2 linked regions of the Methylosinus sp. H3A genome follow. Each later gene encodes a partner of the first gene's protein in a complex. Links are inferred from orthologs where the notes say so. Each region holds a gene or a part of one and is shown in the gene's direction. Other genes may lie near its edges.

Evidence for each region.
Region 2: the proteins of uvrB (region 1) and IY145_RS11655 are in contact, whole or in part, in a crystal structure (PDB 7EGT), measured with the Thermus thermophilus proteins. The link is inferred for Methylosinus sp. H3A from one-to-one orthologs. Residues at the interface, in WP_096411307.1 of Thermus thermophilus: Glu23, Leu25, Arg26, Asp27, Gly28, Glu29, Arg30, Phe31, Arg55, Glu326, Asp327, Phe328, Glu379, Ser382, Gln383, His398, Gly400, Arg401; in WP_096412145.1 of Thermus thermophilus: His654, Arg656, Phe657, Gln666, Asp668, Glu669, Lys680, Arg681, Leu682, Ser683, Lys685, Tyr686, Ala687.

The regions. Positions count from the first base shown.
Region 1 is NZ_JADNQW010000005.1:4,253,776-4,260,704, reverse strand. What follows is about bases 1,687-4,776. They hold uvrB (excinuclease ABC subunit UvrB), read left to right. Parts: upstream 1,687-2,028; coding sequence 2,029-4,524; downstream 4,525-4,776. Other genes in these bases: IY145_RS22680 (hypothetical protein), read right to left, coding at 4,582-4,776; IY145_RS22690 (MarR family winged helix-turn-helix transcriptional regulator), read left to right, coding at 1,687-1,962. In the rest of the region: IY145_RS22700 (ABC transporter ATP-binding protein/permease), read left to right, coding at 1-103; IY145_RS22695 (MFS transporter), read right to left, coding at 130-1,350; more of IY145_RS22690, read left to right, coding at 1,450-1,686; more of IY145_RS22680, read right to left, coding at 4,777-5,082; IY145_RS22675 (ATP-dependent RecD-like DNA helicase), read left to right, coding at 5,282-6,373; IY145_RS22670 (MarR family winged helix-turn-helix transcriptional regulator), read left to right, coding at 6,448-6,900. UniProt on the Escherichia coli protein: The UvrABC repair system catalyzes the recognition and processing of DNA lesions. A damage recognition complex composed of 2 UvrA and 2 UvrB subunits scans DNA for abnormalities.
Region 2 is NZ_JADNQW010000005.1:1,855,610-1,862,503, reverse strand. The notes cover bases 3,840-6,894. They hold IY145_RS11655 (ATP-dependent helicase), read left to right. Parts: upstream 3,840-4,235; coding sequence 4,236-6,554; downstream 6,555-6,894. Other genes in these bases: IY145_RS11650 (transcription termination/antitermination protein NusG), read left to right, coding at 6,889-6,894; IY145_RS11660 (hypothetical protein), read right to left, coding at 3,840-4,087. Also shown: IY145_RS11680 (host attachment protein), read left to right, coding at 1-302; IY145_RS11675 (transporter substrate-binding domain-containing protein), read right to left, coding at 357-1,205; IY145_RS11670 (glycosyltransferase), read left to right, coding at 1,318-3,282; IY145_RS11665 (ribbon-helix-helix domain-containing protein), read left to right, coding at 3,290-3,598; more of IY145_RS11660, read right to left, coding at 3,614-3,839. UniProt on the Escherichia coli protein: A helicase with DNA-dependent ATPase activity. Unwinds DNA duplexes with 3'-5' polarity. Translocates on single-stranded DNA with 3'-5' polarity. Initiates unwinding more efficiently from a nicked substrate than double-stranded DNA.

The DNA.
Region 1 (6,929 bases):
CTATGCCGCTTTGTGGCGTCGTCAGCGTCAGGCCGACGAAGTCGAGGAGGCACTGCGACGCGCCGGCGGCGGCGAGGCGCAGCGCGAGCCCGAACAGGTCTGAGCCCGCGAGGATGCGCGGCGACGCGCTCAATCGCGGGATAGTCGCCGGTAGTCGCCCGGCGAGAACCGGCTGGCGATCGCGATCGAGAGAAGAATCGCGACCGCCATCGCTTCCCAGGCTCCGGAAAGATCGGCAAAGCGATCCCTTATCGCGCCTGCGAGAAACGGCGCGAGGCTCGCGACGATATAGCCGCCGCCTTGGACGAAGGCCGCTAGTTCGCCGGCGCGGACGGGATCGTCGACATGATCCAGCGTGACGATCAGCGACAGCGGAAACAATGCGCCAATGCCGAGTCCGAGCAGCAGCGCGGCCGGCGTCGCCAGAGACAGCGGCGAGGCGACGAGACAGACGAGGCCTGCGAATATGCAGAGCAGCACGGCGACGAGCGGCGCGCGGCGATCGGGAAAGCGGCCGATGACGGCGGAAACGCCGAGACCCGCCACGACCTCCGCAACGGTGACGGCGGCGAGCAGATAGCCGCTCATCTCGCGGCTCTGGCCGAGGCTCATGTAATAGGGCGGCAGCCAGGCGAGAACCAGCGTGTAAGCGCCGGTGCCGATCCCGAAGAACAACATCAATGTCCAGGCGCGGCCCTTGCGCCAGAGCGGATCGTGTATGTCATCGGGCGTCGCCTCGGTCGTTCGTGACGCGAGCGGCAGCGCCAGCCAGCCGATCGTCGCGACAACGGCCGGAAGCGCCCAGACCGCGAGGGCGCCGGGCCAGTCGAGCGCTCTCGCCAGTCCGGGCGCCGACGCCGCGGCAAGTGCGGCGCCGCCCATTATGGCGGTGGTGTAGAGTCCCATGGCGCGCCCGACGCCGGCGCCGAAGCGCTCCTTGATGACGCCGGGCAGAAGCGCCTGGATGACGGCGACGCCCAATCCGGCGCCGGCGGCCGTCGACAACATTCCGGATGCGTCGTTCCAAACCGCCCGGCTCGCGCAGGCCAGAGCGATCGTCGCTATTCCCAGAGCAATGATGCGCTTCGTTCCGAAGCGCCGCCGCAGGCGCCCGCCGGCGAAGGCGCCGAGCCCCAGGAGAAAAACAGGCAGCGTGGTGAGAAGCCCCGCTTCGGCCGAAGTCAGCCCGGTGGAGCTTTCGATGAGATCGAGCAGTGGTCCCAGTCCTGCAATGACCGGGCGGAGATTGAGCGCGAGCAGGATGATCGCGGTCAGGATCAGGCCATTGCCGACCGCGCTCGCCGGATGGGACGGACGCGGGTCCAGGGCGTCATCTAATTGTGTAGTCATGAGATTTCTCCGTCGAAAGCCCGGGGTCGAAGGCGATTGCCATCCGATCGCCGGACCGCTACTATCTTTGCACAAAGTATCTTGATATCGAGATATATCATGTCGAATGCCGATAGGTCAGAGGACCGCGCGGCGATCGCCGCCCGCCAATGGCGGAGCGAACGGCCGGATCTGGATTCATTCCCGATGGAGGCGGTGGGCCGGCTGCTCGAGTTGGCGCAGCTCATCGTCCGCGACCGGCTCAACCCTGTGTTCGTCCGCTTCGGACTACAGAATGGCGAGTTCGATGTCCTGGCGACGCTGCGCCGATCGGGTCCGCCTTACGCCTTGACGCCCACGGCGCTCTATGAGGCGACGATGATTTCGTCGGGCGGCATGACCGCGCGCATCGACCGGCTGGAAAAGGCCGGCCATGTCCGGCGCGTCAAACACCCGACGGATCGGCGCGGCACGTTGGTGGCTCTGTCCGACGAAGGCAAGTCGCTGATCGACGACGCCCTATCGATTCATGTCCAGACCGAGCGGACGATACTGGCGGCGCTGAGCGATGACGAGCAGAAGACGCTCGATCGTCTGCTCGCCAAGCTGCTCGCCCGCGTTGAAGGCGAGTGAAATCCGTTTCGTCGGGACTCCTCTTCCCGCTTCCATCCTCGCGCGTCCGGGGTCATATTCGCGGCCATGGCCTCTGCTCCGAAAAAGCCGAAAAACCCCGCCCGCCCGACGCGCGCCAAGGCCGCCAAGCCCGAGGTGTCGCCGATCGCGCCGCATTTGCAGGCGCTGCTCAATCCCGGTCTCGCCGAGCGGCAGGCCGGCTTCGAGGAGGCGCCGCAGGCCGCCTATGACGCCGGCGGGGACGAGGCGCCGGCCGAGACGCTCGACCTCGGAGGTTCGGGCGGCGTGTCGGCGACGATGGAGAGCCTCGAGCAGCTTTTGAAGCTCGGCGATCCGAACCTGCGCGAGACCAAGCCCTGGACGCCGCATCGGCCGGAGCGGCCGCAAAAGAGCGAGGGCGGCGTCAAATTCGACCTCGTCTCCGACTATCAGCCGCGCGGCGACCAGCCGCAGGCGATCGAGGAGCTGGTCGCCGGCATCGAGGCGAATGAGCGCGATCAGGTGCTGCTCGGCGTCACCGGCTCCGGCAAGACTTTCACCATGGCGCAGGTGATTTCGCGCACGCAGCGGCCGGCGCTGGTGCTGGCGCCGAACAAGACGCTCGCCGCTCAGCTCTACGGCGAGTTCAAGAGCTTTTTTCCCAATAACGCCGTCGAATATTTCGTCTCCTATTATGATTATTATCAGCCCGAGGCCTATGTGCCGCGCACCGACACCTATATCGAAAAAGAATCCTCGGTGAATGAGCAGATCGACCGCATGCGCCACGCCGCCACGCGCTCGCTGCTGGAGCGCGACGACGTCATCATCGTCGCCTCCGTGTCCTGCATCTACGGCATTGGCTCGGTCGAGACCTATACGGCGATGACCTTCGGCGTCAGCATGGGCGAGAAGCTGGAGCAGCGCCAGCTCGTCACCGATCTCGTGGCTCTGCAATATCGGCGCATCGGCTCGGATTTCACGCGCGGCACCTTTCGCGTGCGCGGCGATACGGTCGATATTTTCCCGGCCCACTATGAAGACCGTGGCTGGCGCATCTCCTTCTTCGGCGACGAGGTGGAGTCGATCTGCGAATTCGATCCGCTGACGGGAAAGAAGACGCAGGATCTCGAATTCGTGAAGGTCTACGCCAATTCGCATTATGTGACGCCGCGCCCGACGCTGTTGCAATCGATCAAGGCGATCAAGGACGAGCTGCGCGGGCGGCTCGGCGAGCTGAACAACGCCGGGCGCCTCGTCGAGGCGCAGCGATTGGAGCAGCGCACGCGCTATGATCTCGAGATGATGGAGGCGACGGGCTCTTGCGCCGGCATCGAGAATTACTCGCGTTATCTCACCGGGCGCAGGCCCGGCGAGCCGCCGCCGACTTTGTTCGAATATCTGCCGGACAATTCCATCGTCTTCGCGGACGAGAGCCATGTGAGCATTCCGCAGATCGGCGCTATGTATAAGGGCGACTTTCGCCGCAAGGCGACGCTCGCCGAATATGGCTTTCGCCTGCCGTCCTGCATGGACAATCGTCCGCTGCGCTTCGAGGAATGGGACGCGATGCGCCCGCAATCGGTCGCCGTCTCGGCGACGCCGGGCAATTGGGAAATGGAGCGCACGGGCGGCGTCTTCGTCGAGCAGGTCATTCGCCCGACGGGCCTCATCGATCCGCCAGTGGAGATACGTCCCGCGCGCTCGCAGGTCGACGATCTGCTCGGCGAGGTGAAGGAAGTCAGCCAGGCCGGCTATCGCTCGCTCGTCACCGTGCTGACCAAGCGCATGGCGGAAGACCTCACCGAATATCTGCACGAGAATGGCGTGCGCGTGCGCTACATGCATTCGGACATAGACACGATCGAGCGTATCGAGATCATTCGCGATCTGCGCCTCGGCGCTTTCGACGTGCTGGTCGGCATCAACCTGCTGCGCGAAGGATTGGATATTCCCGAATGCGGCTTCGTCGCCATTCTCGACGCCGATAAGGAAGGATTCCTGCGTTCCGAGACCTCGCTGGTGCAGACGATCGGCCGCGCCGCGCGCAATGTCGACGGGCGCGTGATCCTCTATGCGGATCACGTCACCGGCTCGATGAAACGCGCCATGGACGAGACCGACCGCCGCCGCGCCAAGCAGCAGGCCTATAACGCCGAGCATGGCATCACGCCGGCGAGCATAAAGCGCGATATCGCCGATATCTTGGGCTCGCTCGCCGAGCAGGATCATGTGACCGTGGACGCAGGCCTCTCCGAGCTGGCGCCGGGGCACAATATGCAGGCGACGCTCGCCGATCTCGAGAAGCGCATGAAGGCCGCCGCCGCCGATCTCGCCTTCGAGGAGGCTGCGCGTCTGCGCGACGAGATTTCCCGCCTGCAACGCGCCGAGCTTCTCGCCGAGGCCAATCCGTTGATGCGCCCGCGCGGAAGGGGAGGGGAGGCGCCTGCGATCTCCGGCACGCGCGCCCATAAGCCGACCGACGCCGATATGGGGCCGCATAATTTCGGCGGCGGCGAAGCGCGGCCGCTGTCGCGCCCCGCGCCGCGATCCATGGCGGGCAAGGGGAAGCTGAACAAATAGCGAAGTTGGTGAAGGGAAAGCCTAGATAGGCGATCTCTCGTTCGTCTCCTTTATTGGTCAGGTTGAAAAATCACAAACAATTTCGCCGTTGGATCCCTTGGGAATTTTGGCGGAATGACCAAAGGGAGCGCTCTCCGGGTCTGCTTTTAGAGCGTGGTCCGCCGCCGAAACTTCGGTTCCGAAAACGCGCAGCACCGCGGAACGCGGTTCCGAGAATCGAATCCGCCATTGCTGTACGCCGTTTCCATTTCCCACCGCGAACTCCAGCTCTTGCAACTCGAGTCCTCGCCAAAATCCGTCCAGCGGCACCACGACCTGCGTATATTCGCCCTTGTTGACGGATCGCGCTTTGCCAACTCCGGCTCTTATCTCGGGAGGAATTTTTACGCGAACCGACTGGTTTACTTGCGTATTCTTGGAGTCTGCGTCATTGCCGTAGCGATCTCCGATATTTTTATGGAGAGTCGCGAAAGCTTGTGATTGACGACAGCTCGCTGCTTCGTTGAAGAACGCGTCGAAATCGACAGGGTCAGCGTGTAGAGGAGTCACAAAAAGCATAGCGATTCCGCACCACAGACTTCGCATGGCCGCTCTCAATCTATTTTTGTTGAACCTGAGCTATTTGATTTTCCTGGGACTGGCTTGTCAAGGGCGGTGCGGGCGTCCATTCGGCGCGGGAATTGTTTTGACACTTGCCGCGCTCCGCCGCTTCCGCCATCCTGGCCGCGATACAATCGATCGAGTCGAAAAATTTCCCATGCCCGTCTGGTCCAATGAACAAGAGCGCGCGCTCTCGGCCGTCGCCGCATGGCTGAAGGACGGCCGCGCGCAGCTGTTTCGTCTGTTCGGCTATGCCGGCACGGGCAAATCGACGCTTGCGCAACATATCGCCGAGAGCGTCGACGGCGACGTCGCCTTCGGCGCTTTCACCGGCAAGGCGGCGTTGGTGATGCGCTCCAAGGGGTGCAAGGATGCGCGCACCATTCACAGCCTCATCTATCGCGCCACCGATACGGAGACCGAGGAGCCCGCCTTCGAGCTGAACGAGGACAGCGACGCGGCGAAAGCCAAGCTCATCATCATCGACGAATGCTCCATGGTCGACGAGGAATTGGGCCGCGATCTGCTCTCCTTCGGCAAGAAGGTGCTGGTGCTCGGCGATCCGGCGCAATTGCCGCCGGTGAAGGGCGGCGGCTATTTCACCGAATCGGAGCCCGATGTGATGCTGACGGAAGTGCATCGGCAGGCCGCGGATAATCCGATCGTGCGCCTCTCCATGATCATTCGCGAGGGCGGGCGGCTCGATTACGGCGTCTATGGCGAGACGCAAGTGGTGCGGCGCGACGCGCTCGATCCCGCGCTCATCACCAACGCCGATCAGGTGCTCGTCGGCCTCAATCGCACGCGCCGCGCCTATAATAATCGGCTGCGGCAGCTGCGTGGTTTTGTCGGCACGCTGCCGCAATCGGGCGAGAAGCTTGTCTGCCTGCGCAATAATCGCAAGAAGGGCCTGCTCAATGGCGCGCTGTTCAAGGTGAAGAGCGCCGGCGCTCTGCGGCGCGGCAAGGTGCGCCTGCTGGTCGAGCCGGAGGAGACGGCGGGAAAATTCCAGCGCGTCGGCGTGCTGCCGCAGTTCTTCGAAGGAGGCGACGCCGAGATTCCCTTTGCGCAGCGCAAGGATACGGATGAGTTCGATTTCGGCTATTGCCTCACCGTGCATAAGGCGCAGGGCTCGCAATGGGACGATGTCGCTTTGTTCGACGAATCCTTCGCCTTTCGCGAGCATCGCGCGCGCTGGCTCTACACTGGCGTCACCCGCGCCGCGCGGCGGCTGACAGTGGTGGCGTGAAAAATCGCAGCATTGCGAAGCGATCCAGCTCTGGCGCTTGACGTCGGCGCAATAGAGGCACATACATCTTTCTCATGAGCGAGCCTGATCCGGCCGAAGTCAGAGCCTGCGCGCAGAGCTGCGCCGTGGCCAATGTGCGCCGCGCGGCGCGTGCGATCGGCAAGCTCTATGCGGAGAGTCTCGGTGGGCTCGATCTCGAGCCGACGCAATATTCGCTGCTCGTCGCCTGTTCGCTCGCGGAAGGATGGACGGTCAGCAAGCTGGCCGAGATTTTCGTGCTGGACCGCAGCGCGCTCGCGCGCAATCTCGCGGTGATGGAGAAGCGTGGGCTCTTGCGTGTGAAGACGGGCGAGGATCGCCGCACCCGCGAGGTGACTCTGACGAAACAGGGCCGCGCGACTCTGGCGAAAGCGCTGCCGCTCTGGCGCGCGGCGCAGACGCGGGCGGAAGAGAAATTCGGCGCCGAACGATTGGCGCGTCTCGTCGGTGAATTGCGCGCGCTTGCCGTGGCCGTTCAGGAAGAGTGACGTTTGCGCGCGTCCTGCATGCGCAAAAT
Region 2 (6,894 bases), 2.4 Mb from region 1 along the record:
CTGGCCGCGTTTACGGCACGGCGGGAGCGCCGCGCAGCGCCGTCGAGAACGCCGATTGGCACGAGCTGGAGAAGGAACATTTCGCCCATCAGATCGCCGAGCGGATCAACACCGCCGCCGAAGCGGGCGAATTGAGCGAGATCGTCATCATCGCCCCGCCGCGTGTGCTCGGCGAGCTGCGCCAGGAGTTGTCACCAAAAGCCAAGAGCAAGGTGAAGGGCGAGCTGGACAAGGATCTGACCCGCCATCCCCTGCCCGAGATCGAAAAGGCCCTCGCGCGCGAGTTCCGCGCGGAAGGATGAGGTTTCGCGTCTCCCCGCCCCTCCCCGCTCACGCGGGCGAGGGAACGGGGCGTCTCAATAAGGCCCCACCGGAAAATATTTGAGATAGAGCTCCGTATAGGCGCCCTTCTGGGCGACGCGCGCCAGCGCGTAATCCAGCGCGCGGCGCAGCGCGTTATTGTTCTTCTTCACTGCTATGCCGACGCCGTCGCCGAAAAAGGTCGGATCCGAATAGGGCCCGTCCTTGAACATGCAGCAATCGGCGGCGTCCGCGCCATTGAGCCAGAAGGAGAGCGAGATGGCGTCGCCGAACATCGCATGGGCGCGGCCCTCCTTCAGCGCGCTGCGCGCCTGTTGCGCGCTCGGATAGGTCGCGAGAGTCGAGGCGGGAAAGAAATTCCGCAGAAAAGCCTCATGCGCGCTGTCGGCGGCCACCGCGATGGTGCGGTCGGCGAGCGCGGCGGGCGTCGCGCCGGGCAGCACCGAATCCTTGCGAACGACGAAACGGCCGGGCGTCGTGTAATAGGGCGCGGTGAAGTCGAGCTTCTTGCGCGCCTCGGCGGTGATGGCGAAAGAGGCGATGGCGGCGTCGCCCGCGTTCTCGTCCAGCGCTGCGATCAACGTGTCCCAGCGCCGGCGCTGGATGGTGCAGGGAAGCTCGAGCTCCTCGCAAATGGCGCGCGCCAGATCGACGTTGAAGCCGGCGATCGCGCCGTCCGGCAGGGCGAAGTCGAAGGGCGGGTAATCATCCTCTGTGAGAAAACGGATTTGCTTGAGACCGGCGAGGTCGGGCTTGTCCATTTTGCGCGCCGGATCCCAAAAAGTCGGGGCCGCGGCGACCGCGGTCTCCGCGCGCGCCGACGAGACGACGGACGCCGCCGCAAAAACGAGGGCGACACGCAGAGCGAAGGAGAAGCTTGTCAAAATTTCGCTTCTGCGCCAAGCTTCAGCCATAGTTCTCTTTTCGCAGATCATTCGAGGCCTCGGGAGCGCCCGGCGCGGACGGAGCCCGGCGCGTCGTGGCGGAGATTAGCGTATGAGCGTGAATCCGGTCGATAGGGTTTCGCCGTATCCGCCGGTTCCGCATCGCGACGACAGCTCCGGCTTCGCGCGCCGCCGCGAGGGCTCGACCGAGGCCACGCTCGCCCGCCAGCGCGCGCGCCCGGCGCCGGAGACGCTCGCGCCCGGCGCCGGGCGGCCGCTTCCGCCCGAGATCGCCTTTCTCGCCGCCCATGGCGCGCCGCTGGTCATGCTGCAATATGGCGCGACCATCGCCCGGCGTCAGGACGCCGAGGCCGACGCCGTGCTGATCGCCGAAGGGCTGATCTCCGAGGAGCGCTTCTATCGCATCCTCGCGACGGAGCTGCAGGTTCCCTATCTCGAGGCCCCGCCCGCGCTTGAGCCCTCGGAGAGCCTCGAGCTGGACGCCGCCCGCGGCTACGCCCGTTTCGCCGAGGAGCCGAGGGGGCTGCGCTGGCTGTTCGCGCCGCGCGGCGAGGAGATCGTGAGGCTCGTCGGCGTGACGCGCTCGTCCGCCGGGCGGCCGCTCTTCGCCATCACCGCCCCGTCCTTGTTCGAGGAGGCGCTGCGCCGCTCCTCCGCGCGCCGGCTGGCAGAGGCCGCCGCCTATTCGGTGGAGCGCGTCGAGCCGGAGCTGGCGGCGCGGCGCGCGCTCGGCGACGGCGCTCCGAGCGTCTTCGTGCTCGCCAATCTCTTGCTGCTCGCGGCCTGGCTCGCGCCCACGCCGGCGATCTCATTGAGCGTCTCGACGCTGCTCGCTCTGCTGTTTCTCGCCAATATCGGCCTGCGTCTCTATGTCTGCGCGATGCGCGGGCGGGGCTGCGAGACGGCGCCCGCGCTGGAGGAGCGCGATCTGCCCGTCTATTCGATCGTCATAGCGCTGTATGACGAGGCCGGCGTCGTCCCGCAATTGACCGGGGCGCTCGACGCGATCGACTATCCGCGCGCCAAGCTCGACGTCAAATTCGTCGTCGAACACGACGACGCCGAGACGGCCGCGGCCTTGCGCGCCATGCGTCTGCGGCCGGGCTGGGAGATCATCGTCGCGCCGCCCGGCGAGCCGCGCACCAAGCCGCGCGCGCTCAATGTGGCGACGCCCTTTCTGCGCGGCTCGCTCGTCGCCGTTTTCGACGCCGAGGATCTGCCCGATCCAGCGCAGTTGCGGAAGGCGGCGGCGCTGTTCGCCGTCGCCGACGAAAAGCTCGCCTGCCTGCAAGCGAGCCTCTTCATCCACAATCATCGGCGCGGCTGGGCGACGGCCATGTTCTGCATCGATTACGCCGTATTGTTCGATGTTTTCGACAAGGGCGCCTCGGCAGCCGGCCTGCCCTTTTTCCTCGGCGGCTCCTCCAATCATTTTCGCGTGTCGGCGCTGCGCGCGGTCGGCGCCTGGGACGCCTATAATGTGACCGAGGACGCCGATCTCGGCCTGCGGCTGGCGCGCCGCGGCTATGCGATCCGCACCTTCTCCTCGCGCACGCAGGAGCAGGCGCCGACGCGCTTTTCCGCGCTGGTGGCGCAGCGCGCCCGCTGGATGAAGGGCTGGATGCAGACCGCTCTGGTCCATTGCCGCGACCCGGCCGCTTTTTTCGGCGATCTCGGCGCCCTGCGCGGAGCGGCGACGCTGGCGATTTTCGCAGGCGGCTTCCTCGCGCCGCTCCATGCGCCGATCTTCCTTTGCTTTCTGATCTATGATTTCGCCTTCGGATCGCTGCTGACGCCGACCACGCTCGGCGACGGGCTCGCCAGCGGCCTTTTTTGCCTCGTCGCCTCGAGCGGCGTCGCGGCGAGCGCCTGGCCGCGCCTCGTCGCCATGCAGGACGCCGAAATATTATGGCTCTGGCCCGCGCTGCTGCGCTGGCCGCTGTGGAGCCTCATGCTGGCCCTCGCCTCCTGGCGCGCCTTGCGCGACCTGCGCCTGCGGCCCTTCTATTGGGACAAGACGGAGCATTTTCCGATCGCGGGAGTGCGGAACGGATGAGACCGGAATGACCCGCAGACGCGCCCGCGCGCCTTCGACGACGGCCCCGCCAGCCGCCGCGACGGCGGCCAAGGACGACAAGGCTTCGACGGTCGCCAAACATTCGCTGGTGATCGCCGGCCACAGCACCAGCGTGTCGTTGGAGCGCATCTTCTGGGAGGCGCTGAAGGCGGCCGCCGAGCAGGAGGGCTGCTCGCTCGCCGGCCTCGTCGCGCGGATAGACGCCGGACGCGGCCGCGCCAATCTCTCCTCGGCGCTGCGCGTCTACGCCATGGAGCGGGCGCTCGGCCGCAGTCGGGATACAGACCAAAGGTGACGTTGGTCGGCCCCCTCACTCCACCTTCTTCCAATTCTCCTCGAAATACCCTTCCCCATCGAGCGGCGCGACCTGCTTGCCCGCCCGCGCGGTCTTGCCGACGCATTTCCATTCGTAGATCGTGTCATGGCCGGTCGCGACCATGGGAATGAAATCCGACCCCGGATTCTCCCGGCAATATTGCGTCGCGCCGGGCAGCGAGCGCGCCTTGTTCGCCTTGAAGCAGGGGAGATTGGCGCCGACGACGCAGGCCAGCGTCCGGCCGCCCGAGCAGCGGTAATAGGCCGCCCCCACGGGGAAATCGCTCGCGAGGCCGAAAGCGCGGCGGATCGCCGGCGAGAGAGAGGCCGGAGCCTCATGCGGCGCGGAGCGCGCCCCCGCCGCGCAGAGCTGCGCGGAAGGCCCGGCCGAGGCCGCGGCCGGGGCGGCGAGGGTCGCGAGAAGACCGAAAAGCATAGCGGCGCGGCGGCAGGCCGAGAGCTCGGGCATGGGTTTCTCCCTTGGGAATAGCGGCGCGGCGGGCTTTTCCTCCGTGACAGGCGGCCCTGCGGTCTCCACATTGGGGGCAAATCGCGAATCGGACAATGATTCGCCTTCCGTTCTCCTGTATCCTACGCGTCGAAGGAGCCCCAACGCCTTGTCACGTCCTGCGCCGCCGGAAGATTTCACGCCGCTCGAAGGCGGCATCGCCGCGCGCGCGCTCGCTGGACGCGGGCGTTTTCTGGACGCGCTCAATCCCGAGCAGCGCGCCGCCGTCGAGACGATAGAGGGCCCGCTGCTGGTGCTCGCCGGCGCCGGCACCGGCAAGACGCGCGTGCTGACCACGCGCATCGCGCATATTCTCGGCAGCGGGCGGGCGCGGCCGTGGGAAATCCTCGCCGTCACCTTCACCAACAAGGCCGCGCGCGAGATGCGCGAGCGCGTCGAGACGCTGGCCGGCCCCGGCGCCGAGGCGCTGCAATGGCTCGGCACTTTTCACGCGATCAGCGCGAAAATCCTGCGCCGCCACGCCGAGCTGGTGGGGCTGAAGTCGAATTTCACCATTCTCGACACGGACGATCAAATCCGCCTGCTGAAGCAGGTGCTGCAGGCCGAGAATATAGACGACAAGCGCTGGCCGCCGCGCGGGCTCGCGCATCAGATCGACGCCTGGAAAAACCGCGGCCTCTCACCCGAGCATGTTCCCGCCGGCGAGGCGCAGAGCTTTGCGGACGGCAAGGGCAAGAAGCTCTATGCGCTCTATCAGGAGCGGCTGAAGGTGCTGAACGCCGTCGATTTCGGCGATCTGCTGCTCGAGTCTTTGCGGCTCTTTCGCGAGAATGTGGATGTACTCGACGAATATCGTCAGCGCTTCAAATATATTCTCGTCGACGAATATCAGGACACCAACACCGCGCAATATTTGTGGCTGCGCCTGATCGCGCAGGGCCGGCACAATGTCTGCTGCGTCGGCGACGACGATCAGAGCGTCTATGGATGGCGCGGCGCGGAAGTGGAAAATATTCTGCGCTTCGAGAAGGATTTTCCCGGCGCGAAAATCGTGCGGCTCGAGCGTAATTATCGCTCGACGGGGCATATTCTCGCGGCGGCCTCGCATCTCATCGCGCGCAATGAGGGACGGCTCGGCAAGACGCTGTTCACCGAAGGCGCCGATGGCGAGAAGCCCAGCGTCACCGGCGTGTGGGACAGCGAGGAGGAAGCGCGCGCGATCGGCGAAGATATCGAGCAATTGCAGCGCAAGGGGCATAATCTCGAGGAGATCGCCATTCTCGTGCGCGCGTCTTTCCAGATGCGCGAGTTCGAGGAGCGCTTCATCACGCTCGGCCTGCCCTATCGCGTGATCGGCGGCCCGCGCTTCTATGAGCGGCTGGAGATACGCGACGCGCTCGCCTATCTGCGCTGCGTCGCGCAACCGTTCGACGATCTCGCCTTCGAGCGCATCGTCAATACGCCCAAGCGCGGATTGGGCGACGCGACGCTGCAAGTGCTGCATGAATATTCGCGCCGCGAAAGCGCGCCGCTGATGCAGGCGGCGCGGGTGATCGTCGAGACGGAGGAGCTGAAGCCAAAGCCCCGCGCGACGCTGCGGGCGCTGATCGCCGATTTCGATCGCTGGCGCAATCTCATCGACACGACGCCGCAGAACGAGCTCGCGGAAATGGTGTTGGACGAGTCGGGCTACACGCAGATGTGGCGCGACGACAAGACGCCGGAAGCGGCGGGCCGGCTCGAGAATTTGAAAGAGCTGGTGCGCGCGATGGAGGAATTCCCCGATCTCGCGGGCTTTCTCGAGCATGTGTCGCTGGTCATGGAGACGGACGAGGCCGCCGATCGACAGCGCGTGTCGATCATGACGCTGCATGGCGCCAAGGGCCTCGAATTCGAGACCGTGTATCTGCCGGGCTGGGAAGAAGGGCTGTTCCCGCATCAGCGCTCGCTGGACGACAGCGGCCGCGCGGGATTGGAGGAGGAGCGCCGCCTCGCCTATGTGGGCATCACGCGCGCAAAGCGGCGGCTCAAAATTTTCTTCGCCACCAATCGCCGCATTCATGGCCTGTGGCAGACGACGCTGCCCTCGCGCTTCCTCGACGATCTGCCGGCGGCGAGTGTGGAAGTGACGGAGGCTTCCGGCGGCTCGCAATATGGCTCTTACGGCGTGTCGCGCTTCGCCAATATGGACAGCTATGGCTCGAGCTATTCGACGCCGGGCTGGAAGCGCGCGCAAACCGCGCGCGAGACCGCGTCGAACAAGCCCGCGCGCCGAGCGCCGCCGACGATCGAAGGGGAAGTGCTGGCAAAGTCGTCCGCGAGCTCGCGCTTTGCGATCGGCGCGCGCGTGTTTCACCAGAAATTCGGGCCCGGCACAGTGGCCAATGTCGACGGCAACAAGCTGCAGGTCGATTTCGACAAGGCCGGGCGGAAGATGGTGCTCGAGAGCTTCATCGAGCGAGCCTGACGGGCTTTGCCGCTCGAATCACACCGTTGTCCACAGGCGTTCGCAATTTGCAACACGGGACACAGCCGTATATGATCGCCGCATTGCCTGAACAGAAAGCGGATTGATCATGCCCATTTCCTCTATCGACCAGTCCCTTCTCCAGCTCATCGTCGCGAGTTCATGAAGCGCTCCCGCGTGCAGCCGAATTGACCTCTCGCCGAACGGCGAGCGAAGCGATCGTCATATCCGTCTGCGCCTCAGAACTTGCGTCGCATCGCCTCATTCTGCGCGGGCAATCCGCAGCGGAGCGTGATCCGTCGTCACCGGATCGATGAAGCAGTCGAGGTCCAACATGGTG